One region of the Marinobacterium sp. YM272 genome, then DNA from elsewhere that is predicted to be linked to it. Evidence: predicted binding sites of a transcription regulator. Region 1 holds the regulator's gene; each other region holds the start of a gene.
What was found. The regulator FNR, encoded in region 1, switches genes on or off when oxygen is low (the NO sensors DNR and NnrR bind a similar motif). The targets are predictions, from matches to a motif close to TTGATNTANATCAA.
Positions count from the first base shown of each region.

Region 1 (4,560 bases):
AAAAGCCGCGAGGACCTGCGGGAACAGCCGGGTGAATTCGAGGCCAAGCTGGGTGACATCGGCGTCCAGGGAGGCAAGCTCCTCTTCCGGGGCCTGTTCTTCAAGCTGGTCGCGGTACTCATCGGTCAGTCGCAGCCGGTGCAGGGTCAGGTCCGAGTGCAGTACCGTGCGTAGCTGCTGCTCCCAGCAGAGTGCCAGCTTGCTGACCTCCATGCCGCCCTCGATATGGGCGCGGATCTCGTTACTGGTCAGTTCCTGCCCCTTGATTTTGATCACCCCGGATTCGTCCGCGAGGGTATCTTTCAGCTCGCACTCCTGCTCGAGTTCGAAGCCGTTCGGCAGGGCTGGTTCGCCCATCACCCAGCCGGACAGGGTGGCGCCGGGGGACTGCTGTACCTCGGGAAGGCGCACGCGCAGGGAGCCAAGCGCTTCCCGCAGTTCGCTGAGCAGTTGTTCGGCTTTATTGATCGACGAGGCGTCGACGACAATCCAGCCGTGCTCGGCGGAAACCAGGGCGTGGGTGGGGCGACGCCGGGTGAATGCGCGGGGCAGAAGCTCGAAGGTGACTTCATCCTTGAGGCTCGCGCGCTCCTTGCGATAGACCTTGCGATCCTCCTCCTGCTCGATCTGCTCCACCTTTTCGTTCAGCGCGTCGCGCACCACGGTACCCGGGAGGATACGCTCCTCCTGCTGCAGGCAGATCAGCAGATAACCGTTGCTGGCGAAGACCGGGCCTTCGGTCAGTCCCGAGGTGGGCGAAGTCCAGCCGGTGCGTTTCTGCTCGTGGCGGTTGCAGGGGGTGAAGGGCTTGGCGAGAAGGGCCTGCTCCAGTTTATCGGCATCAAAGTCGGTATCGGGGGTGAAACGGTACCAGACGGCATTTTTGAACCAGAGCATTGCGCCTCCTGTCAGGGTCCAGTTGGATTGCAGCGGATTAAGCGAAGGCGCGCATTATTGAGTGGCACTGGCTCAGATGCAAGGGGAGAGCCTGTATCAGGCGCCCTCGTACGCGATCAGCGAATACACCGGCACTCCGGTTTCCTGAATGCGTGAAGACCCCTGCAGGTCCGGCAGGTCGATCAGCGCGGCGGCTTCAATCACCTCGGCCCCCAGGTTCTTGATCAGTGTGCAGGCGGCAAGGATGGTGCCCCCGGTGGCGATCAGGTCATCAAACAGCAGTACTCTGTCGCCGGCGGTGACGGAGTCAGACTGCATCTCCACGGCGGAGGTGCCATATTCCAGTTCATATTCCTGATGGATGGTGTCGCCGGGCAGTTTGCCTTTCTTGCGTACCAGAACCAGCGGCAGGTTCAGCTGGTGGGCGAGAATCGAGCCAAACAGAAATCCGCGGGCGTCGATACAGGCGATATGAGTCAGGTCTGAGTTCAGGTAACGATGAATGAACGCATCGGTCACCATTCTCAGTGCCAGTGGGTCCTTGAAAATCGGTGTGATATCCCTGAACAGGACACCGGGCTCAGGCCAGTCCGGCAGCGAGCGAATAACGGATTTGACGTAAAACTCGTCGTAGGACATCGGGAAGGGCTCCTTGGCTCCAAGGCTTGCTGTTGATCTAACTCAATGTGCAGAAGCGGGTGAGGGTGTTTAATGGTCGGCGTTGGGTTACACATTGAGATGGCTACTTCATTGTGCAACTGTACTGGCGCTTATCCCCGCGGATAAGCGCCTTTTTTATGTCTAACCCCTTTGGGTGCTGCTGTCGGACTCTGCAAACGGGTTGCATTCGCCCGCCAGGTCGTAGAGTTCGGACAGGTTGTTCAGCTCGATCTCCTTGCCGTCTACCTGGATCAGCGACATCGCCTGGAACCGGGTAAAGATACGGCTGACCGTTTCCACCGCCAGGCCCAGATAGTTGCCGATCTCATTACGGGACATCGACAGGCGGAACTGGGTCGCGGAGTAGCCGCGGGCGCGGAAGCGGGTGGACAGCTTGATCAGGAAGGTAGCGACACGCTGCTCGGCGTTTTTCTTCGACAGCAGCATCATCATCTGCTGGTCGTCGCGCAGCTCCTTGCTCATGGTACGCAGCATCTGGCGACGCAGTTCCGGCATCTGCCCGGCCAGGTCATCGAGCCGCTCGAACGGAATTTCGCAGACCGTGGTGGTTTCCAGCACCTTGGCGGAAACCGGATAGGTGACACCGTCAACGCCGCTCATACCGACCAGCTCACCGGGGAAGTAAAAGCCGGTGATCTGCTCTTCGCCTTCATTGGTCAGGGTGTAACTTTTGATGGTTCCGGCGCGTACGGCATAAACGGTTGTAAAGGCGTCGCCCTGATGAAACAGGTGCTCACCTTTCTTGATCGGTCGGCTTTTCTCGATGATGTTATCGAGTCGTTCGATCTCGGTCATGTTCAGCGAAACTGGCAGGCACAGCGAGCTCAGACTGCAGGTGTTGCAGTGAACCTGCTGGAGACTGCGCAGTTTACCTTCACATTTATGGTCACCCATGGGGCTGTCCCTTTCTCTAGGTGGGTTTGATCACTATCAAGCGGCTACCCAGGCATTATGTAACATTTGGCGCGCGCCTTGAAGTAACCACTTAAATGATCCTGGAATAGCGGCGTGTGGCTGTTTCAGGCGGGATGTAGGCGTCAAACGCCATACAGATGCGACGAATCAGCAGCCGGCCGGCATCGGTCACGCGGATTTGATGGCTGTCGAGTGATACCAGACCGTCGTCGGCAAACTGCGCCAGGCTGTCCAGCTCTTTATGAAAATAGTGGCGGAAATCGATAGCGAATTCTGCCTCGATGCGCTGCATATCAAGCTCGAAATGGCAGATCAACCGGGTGATCACGGCGCGACGGATATGGTCGTCCGCGCTGAGCTTGACGCCCCGGCGCACGGCGTGGCCCCGGTCTGCCACGGCCTGACCATAGGCGCTGATCTCGTGCTCGTTCTGGTAGTACACATCGCCGATCTGACTGATGGCGGATACGCCCATGGCGACCAGGTCACAGTCGGAATGAGTGGTGTAGCCCTGAAAGTTGCGGTGCAGTTGGCCGTTGGCCTGTGCCAGCGCGAGCTCATCGTCCGGCTTGGCGAAATGGTCCATGCCAATATAAACATACCCGGCCGCCAGCAATCGCTCGATGGTACTTTGCAGAATATGCAGCTTGGTTTCGGGGCTCGGCAGATCTTCGGCTTTAATATGGCGCTGGGGGCGGAAACGATCCGGCAGATGCGCATAGTTGAATACCGACAGCCGGTCCGGTGACATCTCGATGACCGCATCGAGGGTGGCATTGAAACCATCCAGCGTCTGGTGGGGAAGGCCGTAGATCAGGTCCATGTTGATCGACTTGAATCCCAGTGCTCGGGAGGTGTCGAGCACCCGCTGTGTCTGTTCGGTGGGCTGGATGCGGTTGACCGCTGCCTGCACTTTTGGATCCAGATCCTGTACGCCCAGGCTGATGCGGTTGAAACCGATCTCGCGCAGCACTTCGAGGCTGGTGTCCTGCGCTTCGCGCGGGTCGACCTCGATCGAGTAGTCACCCTGGTCGTCATCACGCAGATTGAAGTTGTGGCGCAACGCAGCCATCAGGTCGCGCATCTGCTGATCCGAGATAAACGTCGGTGTGCCGCCGCCCCAGTGCAGCTGGTTTACCTGACGCTCGCCGCTGTACCAGCTGGCAAGCTGTTCCATCTCTTTGTAGACGGTGTCGAGATAGGGCTGGGCCTTGTCACGACGTCGGGTGATCACCTTGTTGCAGGCGCAGTAATAACAGACATGCTCGCAGAAAGGGATGTGCACGTAGAGGGACAGCGGACTGTTCGTATCGGTACTGGTGCGTGCGCACTCTATCAGATCATCGGCGGATAGCTCGGGATCGAACTGAAGCGCTGTCGGGTAGGAGGTATACCGGGGCCCGGACAGGTCGTAGCGGCGAATGAGATCGAGATCCCACTGGATGCGGTTATTGGTGCTCACTTCTGGTCAATCCTCGTTAAACCTTGTCGCGGGGCGCAAGTATAACAGTCCGATCTGTGTATCGCTTGACCGACGTCAATGGCCGGTCAGAGCGGAAATGGGAAGTGTGTAAACGCCGAAGAGTATAATCAGCACCCCTGCGCCTCTGCGCACGCCCTGGCGTTGCATCAGCGATCGGACCTGCTGGGCCAGCAGGCCGGTGGTCAGCATTGCCGGCAGCGTGCCGAGACCGAAACCGATCATCAGCAGGGCGCTGTCATACCAGTGCCCCGCCGCTGACGACCAGATCAGTGTCGAATACACCAGGCCGCAGGGCAGCCAGCCCCAGAGAGTCCCCAGAAGCAGGGCGCGCGGCAGGGTGTCAGCCGGGAGCAGTTTGGCGGCGAGAGGACGAAGATAGCGCCAAAGCAGGCCGCCGGCGCGCTCCAGCCGTGTCAGTAGCTGCCACCACTGTGCCACGTACAGTCCCATCAGTATCAGCAACACAGCGGCCAGCGTGCGCAGAATAATACCCGTACTGCCACCGCTGATCTGGTAGCCGAGCAGACCGATCAGCGCCCCGGCAACCGCGTAGCTGGTGATGCGGCCGATGTTGTAGGCGATGA
Region 1 covers NZ_CP194171.1:2,201,784-2,206,343, forward strand. The annotation lists gene ACQUQP_RS09840 (recombination-associated protein RdgC) at 1-897, opposite strand, end outside; gene ACQUQP_RS09845 (adenine phosphoribosyltransferase) at 994-1,536, opposite strand; gene fnr (fumarate/nitrate reduction transcriptional regulator Fnr) at 1,699-2,472, opposite strand; gene hemN (oxygen-independent coproporphyrinogen III oxidase) at 2,564-3,955, opposite strand; gene ACQUQP_RS09860 (sulfite exporter TauE/SafE family protein) at 4,031-4,560, opposite strand, start outside.

Region 2 (4,560 bases), 1.2 Mb from region 1:
CCGGAAGTGCTGGCGGGCCTGGCCGGTGCCTTGGGTGTCGACTCAGTTGACCCCTATGCTGTATTGGAAGCCTATAAAGGGGCTTCCCACTCGGCCCACACGGCGGCTACCGATGTGGCACTGGATGCCGGCTACAGCAACGGGATGCTGTATAACTTCTACAGTGTGGCTATTGCCTCCGGTGCTGCGCCGCTGATCATCTTCATGGGTGTTGGCGCCATGACCGATTTCGGTCCGCTGCTGGCCAACCCGAAGACGCTGTTCCTCGGTGCCGCTGCCCAGTTCGGTATCTTCGCGACCGTGCTGGGTGCTGTAGGTCTGAGCATGACCGGTGTGATGGACTTCTCCATTCAGGATGCTGCGGCTATCGGTATCATCGGTGGTGCTGACGGCCCGACGGCAATTTATGTGGCCAGTCTGCTGGCTCCGCACCTGCTGGGTGCCATCGCTGTTGCCGCATACTCCTACATGGCGCTGGTGCCGTTGATTCAGCCGCCGATCATGCGCGCGCTGACCACCGAGTCCGAGCGCAAGATCAAGATGCATCAGCTGCGTCACGTATCCAAAACCGAAAAGGTTCTGTTCCCGATTCTGCTGCTGATCCTGGTGGCACTGCTGCTGCCGGATGCGGCGCCGCTGTTGGGTATGTTCTGCTTCGGTAACCTGATGCGTGAGTGTGGTGTGGTGGATCGTCTGAGCGATACCGCCCAGAATGCACTGATCAACATCGTGACCATCTTCCTGGGTCTGTCCGTGGGTTCCAAGCTGAGCGCCGACAAGTTCCTGGATCTGGAAACCCTTGGCATCCTGGTTCTTGGTGTCATCGCTTTCGGTATAGGTACTGCCTGCGGTGTCTTGATGGCCAAGCTGATGAACAAGATGCAGGGCGGTGACGCGATCAACCCGCTGATCGGTTCTGCAGGTGTATCTGCTGTGCCGATGGCTGCCCGCGTATCCAACAAGCTCGGTCTCGAAGCCAACCCGCAGAACTTCCTGCTGATGCACGCCATGGGTCCGAACGTGGCCGGCGTTATTGGCTCGGCGGTAGCGGCCGGTGTCATGATCAAGTTCGTCGGCTAACTTGTTAGCAATGACGTAATAGAAAAGGGCTGCCATCTGGCAGCCCTTTTGCGTTCTATCCCGTGACTCATCGACACGGGTTCGATAGCTTTTTGTGGGGGCGACGCCCCGTCGCGATCGGTCACAACCGTTTGAGAACCGCAGTGCCAGGCTCAATCGGCGCGAGGTTTTTGCTCAGCACCTCAGGCTGAAAGCGCTTCCAGATGTGCCAGCACACTGAAGGCCAGGGCGACCGGGTTGTAACCGCCTTCAAGCACCGATACCAGGCGGTCGCCGGCATGCTTGTTGGCTACAGCCATCAGTTGCTCGGTAACCCAGCGGTAGTCTTCCTCTTCCAGGTTCAGATCCGCCATCGGGTCCTCTTTGTGGGCGTCAAACCCCGCCGAGATGAACAGCATGTCCGGCTTGTGTGCATCCAGTGCGGGCAGCCAGCGCGACTCTATCGCTTCGCGCCACTCGCTGGCGGGACTGAATGCTGCCAGTGGGCAGTTGACGATGTTGGGGCGGTCTATTTCGCTGTAACGCTCGGGATAGAAGGGGTGCTGGAAGGTGGAGCAGACCAGCACCTCTGGACGCTCCTTGAAGATATCTACGGTGCCGTTGCCGTGATGCACGTCGAAATCCAGGATAGCGACCCGTTCTATCCCCTCCTGGGCGAGGGCGTGAGCGGCTGCCACGGCAACATTGTTGTAGAAGCAGAAGCCCATGGCCGCTTTGAATTCTGCATGGTGGCCCGGCGGGCGGGTGCCGACAAACGCGTTTTTGACCTTGCCGCTTAACACCTGCTCGGTGGCGAGAACGGCGCCACCGGCTGACAGGCTGGCAGCGTGCAGGGAGTCAGGGCACAGTGCCGTGTCCTCGTCGGTGTAGACAACGCCTTCTATCGGCAGCTTCATCTCCAGCCGGGTTTGATGCAGCTCGCTATGGACACGCTTGATCTGCTCGGGCGTCACGTGCCGGGCTTCAAGAGGCAGCAGCTGCTCGATCAGGCCTGTGCGTTCCAGTACGCGCTGGATAGCGTGCAGACGAATAGGGCTTTCCGGATGCTCTGGCCCCATGTTGTGGAGGCTGCAGTCCGGATGGGTTATGTAGGCTGTTGTCATTATTTGTCCGTTTGTCCCATCTGTTTTTATTTTATTACAAAAGCCCGCCGCTGCATTTAAGGCGAAGGTCTTACGGCTAGTGTCTGCGGCGACCCATTGACGCAGGTCATAACGCTCCGCAGGCGGGAGGAGTAGTCTGTACCTACAGCATAGAACTGTCTTTAGGCACCGCATGTTTTCACCCTACATCGGTGCCTTTTCTTTTTCTGCTCCCGCCGTTGTTTCGTCGTCGCTTCAAGTCTCTGTATACTGGCGTTTGAATTCCCGTCATTTGGATCAGCAACCGGTGCGTGCCGGTTTCAGCAGGGTGAGCGAAAAGTTAAGTGGCTCCGCCGAAAATCGATTATTCCGATAAGAGTGTGCTGCTTGTCGATAGTAGCGGCAACATGCGCTCGACCATCTTTTACATGCTGCGAGAGCTGGGTGTCCAGAACCTGAGGGCAAGCTCGGTTAACGATCATGTGCTGGACCTGATCCGTGACGAAGCGTTCGATATTATTCTGCTGGGCCATAACAGCAGCGATGCTGTAAGCGGTGCCCAGATTCTTGAAGAGGCGCGTTATCGCGGTTTTATCCGACCCACGGCAGGGTGGATATTCATGACCTCCGATGCGTCTCAGGAGTTGGTGCTGCACGCTATCGACAGTCGCCCCGACTTTCTCCTGACGCGACCTTTCTCCATTGAAGAACTCAAGCAGCGCCTGGATCAGCTGATAATTCGCAAGCGCTCGCTCTATCCCATGGAGCAAGCGATTGAGATCGGTGACCTGGAATCTGCTGTTGAGGCCTGTAAGAAGATCTCCCGTTCGGATCCCTGCTTTGATCAGGCGATAAGGTTGCGTGGCCGTTGCCTGATAAACCTGGGTAAAGCGGGTCAGGCTTACGAGGAGCTGGAGCGGCAATACTGGAAAGACAAGGACAAGGATACCGGTCTGCTGATGGCCGAGGCTTTGCTGCGGCTGGGGCGCCTTGAAGAGTCGAAAGAGCTGCTGACTGGGCTGATAGAATCCCACCCGCTGCTGATCGCCGCCTATGACCTGCTGGCAAGGGTACACGAGCTCAATGGCCTGCTTCACGATGCCCGTGAAACACTGAAAGAGGCGACCCGGAAAGCACCGTTGGGAGTGCCGCGGCAGATGGAGCTGGGGCGTGTGGCGACCCAGTCACAGGCCCTGGATGTTGCCGAGGGGGCTTATCGGCGTTCCATCGTGCTTGGGCGGAATAGCTGTTTTCGTTCACCGGAGCCCTACCTTCGTCTGGCCAACGTGCGTCGGCTGGAGATGAAAGATGCCGATCCGCGCCGGGCGACCGATCTGCGCAATGAGTTTGAGACGCTGCTGAATAACGCCGAATATAACTTTCCGAAGGAGCCTGCGCTAAAGGTCAGGTCCGCGCTGCTCCGCGGCAAGCTGGCCCGGGATCAGGGCGACGAGGAGGAGGCGGGTCGCCTGCAGCGGGAGGCGGACAGTCGTAACAGGGCGCTGGAGATTCCCCTGGACCTGGAGCGGGAAGAGTTGCTGCTTAGCGGTGACAGGGTGCCGATGCTGGAGCCCGAAACCCTTGTTGAGCCAGCAGCTGAAACCGCTGGCACGCGCAGAGACTCTGAGATGGCTGCCAAGGTTAACCGACTGGGGGTCAAGCATTACATGGCCGGCAAGCTGTCTCAGGCGATCCGCTATTTTGGTCTGGCTATCGAGTACGACCCGCGTTATCCCGCTGCGCTGCTGAACCTGGCGCAGCTTTACCTGGAATCGGCGCGGGATACGAGCCAGCGGCGTGCAGAGCGTCTGAAAATGGTCGATCGCTATCTACGTCTTGCACAACAACTGCCACTGGATACCGCTGCACAGGAGCGTCTGGATCAGTTCGGACTGTTGCGTCAACAGCCGGTAGAGAGTCTGCCGCCAGGTTCGCTTGGTGTATTGCTGCGCTAAGCGCCGTCGATGCCGTGTGGCCGGAAGGGCGGGGAAGGTATAAAAAACGAGAGGAATGTGGTCTCCCCACAGGGATTCGAACCCCGATCTAACCCTTAGGAGGGGTTTGTTCTATCCATTGAACTATGGGGAGACGGCGCGCATTGTAGCGACAAAGCGGTGCTGAGGCTAGGCTTTGCCGATGCGGCTTTGGGTGCTGAAATTGTTGCGAGAACCGGAGCGGCCATAAAGCTCGCTTTTTTGATTCTTGCCCTGAAGCAGGTTTAGCAGGCGCGCGGTATTTTCCTGGCCGCGATGAACCAGCTGCTGATTGATCTGGCTTTCCCGCTGCGAGGCTTCCAGGAGAGTGCTTAGTTCATTCCAGGCCTGAGACAGCGGCGTGGCCGCTTCGGCGGGGAGCGCGGCGATAAATGCGTCCCAGCCCTCTGCGGATAACTCGATAC
Region 2 covers NZ_CP194171.1:1,045,050-1,049,609, forward strand. The annotation lists gene ACQUQP_RS04920 (sodium ion-translocating decarboxylase subunit beta) at 1-1,080, shown strand, start outside; gene ACQUQP_RS04925 (histone deacetylase family protein) at 1,263-2,183, opposite strand; gene ACQUQP_RS04930 (tetratricopeptide repeat protein) at 2,507-4,117, shown strand; tRNA gene ACQUQP_RS04935 (tRNA-Arg) at 4,176-4,250, opposite strand; gene ACQUQP_RS04940 (flagella synthesis protein FlgN) at 4,286-4,560, opposite strand, start outside.
Region 2: the regulator FNR is predicted to act here: its motif matches at 2,280-2,293, upstream of ACQUQP_RS04925 (histone deacetylase family protein).

Region 3 (4,560 bases), 720 kb from region 1:
CAGCCAGAGTTCCCAGTCTTCACCACCCATTACGGTAACGGTATCTTCTACTTCCTGCTCGGTCGCCGGCTCGATTTCAGCTTCGATGATGCAGTCTTTGTTGGTATCGATGGCTGTTGAGCGGTACGGCTCACCGATCGGCTTCAGCGCAGAGCGGACAACTTCGCCGCTGTCCGGCATCTTGCGCACCGGCGAGGCAAGCGAGTACACAACCAGGTCTACCTGACCCAGATCCTGCTTGATCAGGTCCACGACCTTCTGCTTCGCCTCATGGGAGAACGCATCGCCGTTCAGGCTCTTGGCATAAAGACCTTCTTCATGGGCGATGCGATCGAAAGCCGCAGCGTTGTACCAGCCGGCCGTGCCGGTTTTCTTTTCTGTACCCGGCTTTTCGAAGAACACACCGATAGTGGCGGCACCACTGCCAAATGCCGCAGCGATGCGGGATGACAGTCCGTAGCCGCTGGAGGAACCAATGACCAGTACCTTCTTCGGTCCGTTCTCGATACCCCCCTGGGCGCGCGCGTATGCGATCTGCTCGCGCACGTTGGCTTCACAGCCGGTCGGGTGTGTAGTAGTACAGATAAAACCGCGAATTTTTGGCTTGATAATCATCGTCTGTCTATCGGTGTCCGGTAGGTGAATTTCGAAGGGCGCTAAGATACCCCATTTTAGCAGGCAACAACAATTACGCTCAGATCAGAGGCGCAACTGGTCATGGCGGGTAAAACAGCGCCGCAGGATAAGATTGACCACTATTAATGTTCCCAGTGCCGTCGCACCGACCAGCATGAGCATGACCAGTATCTGGTAGCGCACCGCCTGCGTCGGATCCGCACCCGCCAGGATCTGGCCGCTCATCATGCCGGGAAGGGAAACCAGCCCCACGGTCATCATGGCGTTCACCGAGGGAATCATGCCCGCCCGTATCGCTTCCCGCCTCAGCTTACGGCAGGACTCTTCCCAGGAACCACCAAGACTGAGAATCAGCTCGACCTCTGCCCTCTGCTGGCGCAGCCCTGAAAGCAGACGTTCCAGCGATATGGAGATCGCGTTCATCGCATTGCCGGCAATCATGCCACCCAGGGGAATAAAGTACTGCGGTTTGTACCAGGGCTCGACCTGCACAACGGCACTGGTCACCGTCACGGTAATCAGCGTAAAAGTCAGCGCCATGGCAATGAAGGTCGGACCCAGAATGGCGACCTTTGCCTCATCCACCCTGCCATGTATCGCCTGGGCAGCCCAGAACAGCATCCAGAGATACAGCAGCAGGATCAGCCAGGGGTTCTGCAGGTCGAAGACAAACTGCAGCAGGTAACCGACCAGCGCCAGCTGAGCAAAGGTGCGCACAGTACCGATAACGAGATCGCGCTCCATACGCAGGCGGTAATAGAGCGATGCCACCGCGGCCAGCAGAATAAATACCAGCGAGATCAGCAGCTGACCCCAACCGATTTCTATCGCATTCATGGCACCCGCTCCAGTCTGCGATTAACAAAGTGGTAATGCTGCCCCTGAAAGCCACTCAGCGGCTGGTGACTCACTACCACCTGCGCCATACCTTCAGCACCGGCGTTGACCAGAAGCCCGGCAACAATCTCTGCGTTCTCCTCATCCAGAGCCGCAATCGGCTCATCACAGAGCAGCAGTTCGGGCTTGAGCATCAAGCGCTGCAGCAGCGCAACCCGCGCTTTTTCCCCGGGCGACAGGCGCTGTGCGTCCGCATCCAGGCTCAGCTCAAGTGCCACGCTGTCGAGCCCCGCTTTTAACTGCCCGTCATCGAAGCTAAGCCCTCGATGCGCTTTCAGCGACAGCGCCAGACAGAGGTTATCCCGCACACTCCCCTCAACCATGACCGGCGTTTGCGGCAGGTAGGCGACAGCACTGCGCAGCGTCGTGACCGGCCAGTCGCCGATGGGCCTGCCCTTGAACAGGACCGATCTCTCGCCACCCGGATCCAGCAGACAGAAGCAGCGCAGCAGCGTCGATTTACCACAGCCGGAAGACCCGGTGATCAGCACGCGCTCCCCCGCCGCTATCGAAAAATCGGTCGCCTCAAGCAGCACCCTGCCCTCACGGGCAAGCTCAAGTGAGCGACAGACGATAAGAGACCTGTTCTCCACGCGTCCCAAACCTCGAAAAACCCTGATTCAACCCGGCCGGCTTCGCGGCAGCAGCCAGTTGGATTACACTGCCCTCTACTATAAATAAGCTGCAACAGATTGAGTGTATTCTGTAACAATTCAAACGCCGCTGCTCCCTAACCCGCTGGACAAGGAAATAAAGTATGGACGACCTGCACGGATACTATCTTGAAGACCTGGAAGTTGGCATGAGCGCCTCTTTCGCCAAAACCATCTCGGAATCGGACGTGTACCTGTTCGCCGGTATCTCTGGCGACAACAACCCGATGCACGTAAACGAAGAGTATGCCAAGCAGACGCCTTTCGGCGGCCGTATCGTGCACGGCATGTTCAGCGCCGCGCTTATTTCAACGGTAGCGGGCACCCGGCTGCCAGGCCCGGGCTGTATTTACGTGGATCAGCAGATCAAGTTCAAAGCCCCGGTACATATCGGCGATACCGCCCAGGCCACCCTCACGGTTACCGAGATCAACGAACGCCGTGCCCGCGTTATCTGCCGCACCGATGTGCATGTGGGTGACAAACTGGTGGCGACCGGCGAGGCAACTTTCATGGTCGATAAGCGCCCCGCCTAAGCGCTAAAAGCAGATTGCGGCAGCAAAAAAAATGGCTGTAACCAAAGTCGGCTTTGACCTGCTGCAATCTAGCTTTAAACTCCGCGTGCGAAAATAACAATAAAACAAAGACGGATATGGTTCGTTACACATGGAAAAAATTCTGGTCAGCGCCTGCCTGCTGGGCTCTCAGGTACGCTACGACGGCAACCACAACCTCATCGAACACCCGGTTATCTCCCGCTGGAAACAGGAAGGCAGACTCATCGCCGTCTGCCCTGAAGTGCTGGGCGGCCTGCCCACCCCGCGCTCACCCGCCGAAGTTCAGTCCCGCTTTCCTCTTCTGGTCACCGACCGGGACGGGGAGGATCGTACGCCTCAATTTCTCGCCGGTGCTGAGCTGGCATCGGATATTGCCCGCGAACATAACTGCTGCTGTGCGCTGATGAAGGCACGCAGCCCATCCTGCGGCAACCGCTCCACCTATAACGGCAGGTTTTCCGGCGAACTGGTCAATCTACCCGGCGTAACCGCCAACGAGCTGATTCGCGAAGGCAGGCCTGTTTTCAATGAAGAGGAGATCGACCAGCTGATCCAGTTTGTCGAGTCCCGCGACCTGCCACGCGAGGCAGAAAACAGCACTCGCTACGCCACGACTTGTGGCTAAGCCACCTCGCCCCTAAAATGAGGGCCATTTTTCACTTGGAACAAGCGGAACCATGCGAGCAAGTAACTACCTGATTGCCACTCTGAAAGAAACCCCGGCAGACGCCGAGGTTATCAGTCACCAGCTAATGCTGCGCGCGGGCATGATCCGCAAACTGGCGGCGGGCCTGTACACCTGGCTGCCAATGGGCCTTCGCACTCTGCGCAAAGTCGAGCGCATCGTCCGCGAAGAGATGGACGCGGCCGGTGCCCAGGAAGTGCTGATGCCCGCGATTCAGCCTGCTGAACTCTGGGAGGAATCCGGCCGCTGGGAGCAGTATGGTCCCGAGCTGCTGCGTGTGAATGACCGCCACGACCGCGAATTCTGCGTTGGCCCGACCCACGAAGAGGTCATCACCGACATGATTCGCCGGGAGATCCGCAGCTACAAACAGCTGCCGGCCAACTTCTACCAGATCCAGACCAAGTTCCGCGACGAGATCCGTCCGCGCTTCGGCGTGATGCGTTCCCGCGAGTTCGTCATGAAGGACGCCTACTCCTTCCATGCCAACCGCGAATCGCTGCAGCAGACCTATGAAAAGATGTATGACACCTACGTCCGCATCTTCACCCGCCTGGGTATGGATTTCCGCCCGGTACTGGCAGACACCGGCTCTATCGGTGGCAGCACCTCGCACGAGTTCCACGTGCTGGCGCAGTCCGGCGAAGATGATATCGCCTTCTCCGACAGCAGCGATTACGCTGCCAACGTGGAACTGGCCGAAGCCCTGCCGCTGGGCGAGCGTGGCGAAGCGACCCAGGAGATGACCCTGGTCGACACACCCAATGCCAAGACCATTGCGCAGCTGGTCGAGCAGTTCAATCTGCCGATCGAAAAGACCATCAAGACCCTGATCGTGGCGGCCAGCGAAGAGTGCGAAGCTGATTTTGTTGCCCTGCTGGTCCGTGGCGACCATGAACTGAACGAGATCAAGGCAGAAAAACTGCCACAGGTTGAATCACCGCTGCGCATGGCCACCGAAGACGAGATCCGTCCGCTCATCGGTGCAGGCCCTGGCTCACTGGGTCCGCTCAACCTGCCGATCCCCTGCATTATTGATCGTAGCGTCGCGACCATGAGCGATTTTGGCGCCGGCGCCAACATCGAAGACAAGCACTACTTCGGCATCAACTGGGAGCGCGACCTGCCGACC
Region 3 covers NZ_CP194171.1:2,918,338-2,922,897, forward strand. The annotation lists gene fabV (enoyl-ACP reductase FabV) at 1-615, opposite strand, end outside; gene ACQUQP_RS12940 (ABC transporter permease) at 700-1,473, opposite strand; gene ACQUQP_RS12945 (ABC transporter ATP-binding protein) at 1,470-2,126, opposite strand; gene ACQUQP_RS12950 (MaoC family dehydratase) at 2,291-2,722, shown strand; gene ACQUQP_RS12955 (DUF523 domain-containing protein) at 2,853-3,368, shown strand; gene ACQUQP_RS12960 (proline--tRNA ligase) at 3,421-4,560, shown strand, end outside.
Region 3: the regulator FNR is predicted to act here: its motif matches at 2,776-2,789, upstream of ACQUQP_RS12955 (DUF523 domain-containing protein).

Region 4 (4,560 bases), 1.5 Mb from region 1:
CCGACGACTTCGCCCTGCTTGACCAGCACACAGCCGACGCGGGGATTGGGATGAGTCGTATAGAGGCCACGCCGCGCCAGCACGATGGCACGGCCCATAAAATGATGATCGGATGAAGAGAAGCTGCTCATGAGTCCGCCTGGCTGCCGCCGTTCGCTTCCGGGTTGGCGGAAAGACGCTCAATCTCTTCCTTGAACTCGTTGATATCCTGGAAGCTGCGGTAAACGGAGGCGAAGCGCACGTATGCGACCTGGTCGAGCTTACGCAGCTCTTCCATAACCACCTCACCCACTTCACGGGACGGCAGTTCGCGCTCACCGGTGGCACGCAGCTTCAGTTTGATACGGGTAATACAGGCTTCTACCGCCTCGATGCCCACCGGGCGTTTCTCCAGTGCTCGCTGGATACCGCCGCGCAGCTTGGCCTCGTCGAACGGCTGCCGGGTGCCATCACCCTTGATCACGCGAGGCATGACCAGCTCCGCTTCTTCAAAGGTGGTGAAACGTTCGTGGCATTTGACGCACTCACGACGCCTGCGCACCTGCTGCCCCTCGGCCACCAGCCGTGAGTCGACAACCTTGGTATCACTTGCGCCACAGAACGGACAATGCATCCTCAGCCTCGAATAAAGAGCGGCGGTCCTGAGACCGGGAAAAAGAGCGTTTTAAACTGTTTATAGCGTTTTTTACAAAGCGCCAGATAAAACAAACGGGGCGGTTTATCACCGCCCCGGTATTCTAGGGAGGCCGGACTTAACTTTCCAGCCTCCGTTTATAGGGTTTCACCCCCGTGCGTCGTTTATATTCCGATTTACTTGTAAACCGGGAAACGTGCGCAGATATCCACGACCTTGGCCTTGACCGCCTCGATCACGTCCTCGTTGTTGATATCTTCGAGGACGTCGCAGATCCAGCCGGTCAGCTCGGTGACTTCCGCTTCCTTGAAGCCACGACGGGTCACCGCCGGAGTACCGATACGCAGACCGGAGGTCACGAACGGTGAACGCGGGTCGTTCGGTACGGCGTTCTTGTTCACGGTGATGTTGGCGCGGCCCAGAGCGGCATCCGCATCCTTACCGGTGATATCCTTGCTGACCAGGTCAACCAGGAACAGGTGATCTTCGGTGCCGCCGGAAACGATGTCGATTCCGCGCTCCAGGAACACCTTGACCATCGCCTTGGCGTTCTTGACGACCTGCGCCTGATACTCCTTCCACTCCGGCTCCATCGCTTCTTTAAAGCAAACCGCCTTGGCCGCGATGATGTGCATCAGCGGGCCGCCCTGGGATTCAGGGAATACGGCGAAGTTCAGCTTGCGCTGCAGCTCTTCATCGGCGCGGGCAGACAGGATCAGACCACCACGCGGGCCACCCAGGGTCTTGTGGGTAGTGGTGGTAACGACGTCGGCGTACTGCATCGGAGACGGGTACTGACCGGCAGCAACCAGGCCGGCGACGTGGGCCATGTCAACGAACAGGTAAGCACCAACCTTGTCGGCGATTTCACGGAACTTGGCCCAGTCGATGATCATGGAGTAGGCGGAGAAGCCGGCAACGATCATCTTCGGCTTGTGCTCCAGCGCCAGGCGCTCAACTTCGGCGTAATCGATCTCGCCGGTTTCCGGGTTCAGACCGTACTGAACGGCGTTGTAGATACGACCGGAGAAAGACACGGACGCACCGTGAGTCAGGTGACCACCGTGCGCCAGGCTCATGCCGAGAACGGTGTCACCCGGCTTGCAAAGCGCCATGTAAACGGCAGCGTTGGCCTGGGAACCGGAGTGCGGCTGGACGTTGGCGAAGTTGGCGCCGAACAGTTCGCAGGCACGATCGATCGCCAGGTTCTCGACGATATCGACGTACTCGCAACCACCGTAGTAACGTTTGCCCGGATAGCCTTCCGCGTACTTGTTGGTCAACGCGGAACCCTGAGCTTCCATTACACGCGGGCTGGTGTAGTTTTCGGAAGCGATCAGCTCGATGTGCTCCTCCTGGCGGGTCACCTCGGACTGCATTGCGTCCCAGAGATCCTGGTCGAAGCTGGCGATAGACATATCTTTGCTAAACATTACTGTCCCCTGATTGAGCAACGTCTTCGGCAGCGGCCCGTTATTGCCCGGAAACCGGAGCGCACTTAGCCAACTGCCGCGAAAAGGCCAGCATTATAGTCGAAAAAGCATCCGTGGGGCACATGAAATACGATCAGGCGGGATGGAGCGGTTTTCATTCTGTCAGGCTGACAGAACGCCCCGTGCGACGGCCAGAACCGGCCGCCGCATGTTGAGGTGTCATTCGATGGCGATATCAGCCGCTTCTTTCTCTTCCGGCGCTTTCTTCGGCAGTGTCAGCGACAGCACACCATCGTTGAAGCTGGCCTTGACGGCGGCCGGGTCCACATCGGAACCGACGCTGAGCTGACGGATAAACTGGCCCACATGACGCTCCTGGCGGATCAGTTTGCCGTCTTTCTCTTCCTTGTCTTCTTTACGGGTTTCACCGCGCACGGTGAGCACACCGTTCTCAAGCTTGACGCTGATATCCTCTTTCTTAACCCCCGGCAGATCCACGTTGACCGTATAGGCCCCGTCGTTCTCATGAACATCGATCGCCGGCACTTTCTCGCCACCCTCGCGCGCGCTCAGCGGGCGGAAAAAGTCGTTCAGAAAGGTATCGTCGAACAGACTGTTGAACCGGGTCAGATTGCGACTCATAAGATCACCCCCTTTTCATTTTATTCTCAGGTACGGGGCGGCGAATCCGCTTGCCGGATCACCACCGCCGGATCTCCAATCTGAATATAGAAAGTGGAATGAACCGCTTCAAATCGGGATATTGACCGGCAGCAAAAACCGGGTGATTTTGACCTCGACGCCACACGCCCTGTCGGCTATCGGCTTACCCGCTATTGCCGCACACCTCTGTCATCGCCGTGTCGCGCCATTGGTATTACATTCGCCTCAGAGGTAAAATCCCCGCCATCCTTTGTTAACCCTTTTCAAAACCAGAGGTCCTTCTGGATGGCTCAGTACGTTTACACGATGAACCGCGTCGGCAAGGTTGTTCCGCCGAAACGCGAGATTCTCAAAGATATTTCCCTGTCATTCTTCCCGGGCGCCAAGATCGGTGTGCTGGGTCTGAACGGCGCCGGTAAATCCACGCTGCTGCGCATCATGGCTGGCGTCGACAAGGATTACACCGGTGAAGCGCGCCCGATGCCGAACATGAAGGTCGGTTACCTGCCGCAGGAGCCGGAGCTGGATGACAGCAAGACCGTGCGCGAAGTGGTCGAGGAAGCGGTCGCTGACGTCAAGGGCGCCCTGGCCGAGCTGGACCAGGTGTACGCTGCCTACGCCGACCCGGACGCGGATTTCGACGAGCTGGCAAAAAAACAGGGTGAGCTGGAAAACCTGATCACCGCCAAAGACGGTCACAACCTGGATCAGGCCCTGGAGCGCGCTGCCGACGCCATGCGTCTGCCGCCCTGGGATGCCGAGGTGAAAAACCTCTCCGGTGGTGAGCGCCGCCGCGTGGCGCTGTGCCGCCTGCTGCTGGATCACCCGGACATGCTGCTGCTGGACGAGCCCACCAACCACCTGGACGCTGAGTCGATCGCCTGGATCGAGCGCTTCCTGCAGGAATACCCGGGCACAGTGGTAGCGATCACCCACGACCGTTACTTCCTCGACAACGCTGCCGGCTGGATCCTGGAACTGGACCGCGGTCACGGCATCCCCTGGGAAGGCAACTACTCCAGCTGGCTGGAGCAGAAAGAAGCCCGCCTGGAGCAGGAAGCCAAGTCTGAAGCGGCTCACCGCAAGGCGATGAAGTCCGAGCTGGAGTGGGTGCGTCAGGGCGCCAAAGGCCGTCAGACCAAGTCCAAGGCGCGTCTAAAGCAGTTCGAGGAGATGAACTCCCGCGAGTTCCAGCAGCGCAACGAGACCCAGGAGATCTACATCCCGCCCGGTCCGCGCCTCGGCGACAAGGTGATCGAGTTGCACAACGTCACCAAGTCCTACGGCGATAAGCTGCTGTTCGAAAACCTGAACTTCACCATCCCGCCGGGTGCCATCGTCGGTATCATCGGTCCGAACGGCGCCGGTAAGTCCACCCTGTTCCGCATGCTGACCGGCGAAGAACAGCCCGATGCCGGCGAGATCGAAATCGGCTCCACGGTGCAGCTCTCCTACGTCAACCAGTCCCGCGAACTGGAAGGCAACAACACCGTGTTCCAGGAGATCTCCGACGGCCAGGACATCATCACTGTCGGTAACTACCAGACCCCGGCGCGCGCCTACTGCGGCCGTTTCAACTTCAAGGGTTCCGACCAGCAGAAGTTCGTCAAGGATCTCTCCGGTGGTGAGCGCAACCGCCTGCACATGGCGAAGCTGCTGAAAGAAGGCGGCAACGTGCTGCTGCTCGACGAACCGACCAACGACCTGGACATCGAGACTCTGCGTGCACTGGAAGACGCCCTGCTGGCGTTCCCGGGCTGCGCGGTGGTGATCTCGCACGATCGCTGGTTCCTCGACCGTATCTGTACCCACATGATCGCGTACGAAGGC
Region 4 covers NZ_CP194171.1:671,809-676,368, reverse strand. The annotation lists gene ribD (bifunctional diaminohydroxyphosphoribosylaminopyrimidine deaminase/5-amino-6-(5-phosphoribosylamino)uracil reductase RibD) at 1-131, opposite strand, end outside; gene nrdR (transcriptional regulator NrdR) at 128-613, opposite strand; gene glyA (serine hydroxymethyltransferase) at 811-2,067, opposite strand; gene ACQUQP_RS03150 (Hsp20/alpha crystallin family protein) at 2,287-2,709, opposite strand; gene ettA (energy-dependent translational throttle protein EttA) at 3,016-4,560, shown strand, end outside.
Region 4: the regulator FNR is predicted to act here: its motif matches at 2,831-2,844, upstream of ACQUQP_RS03150 (Hsp20/alpha crystallin family protein).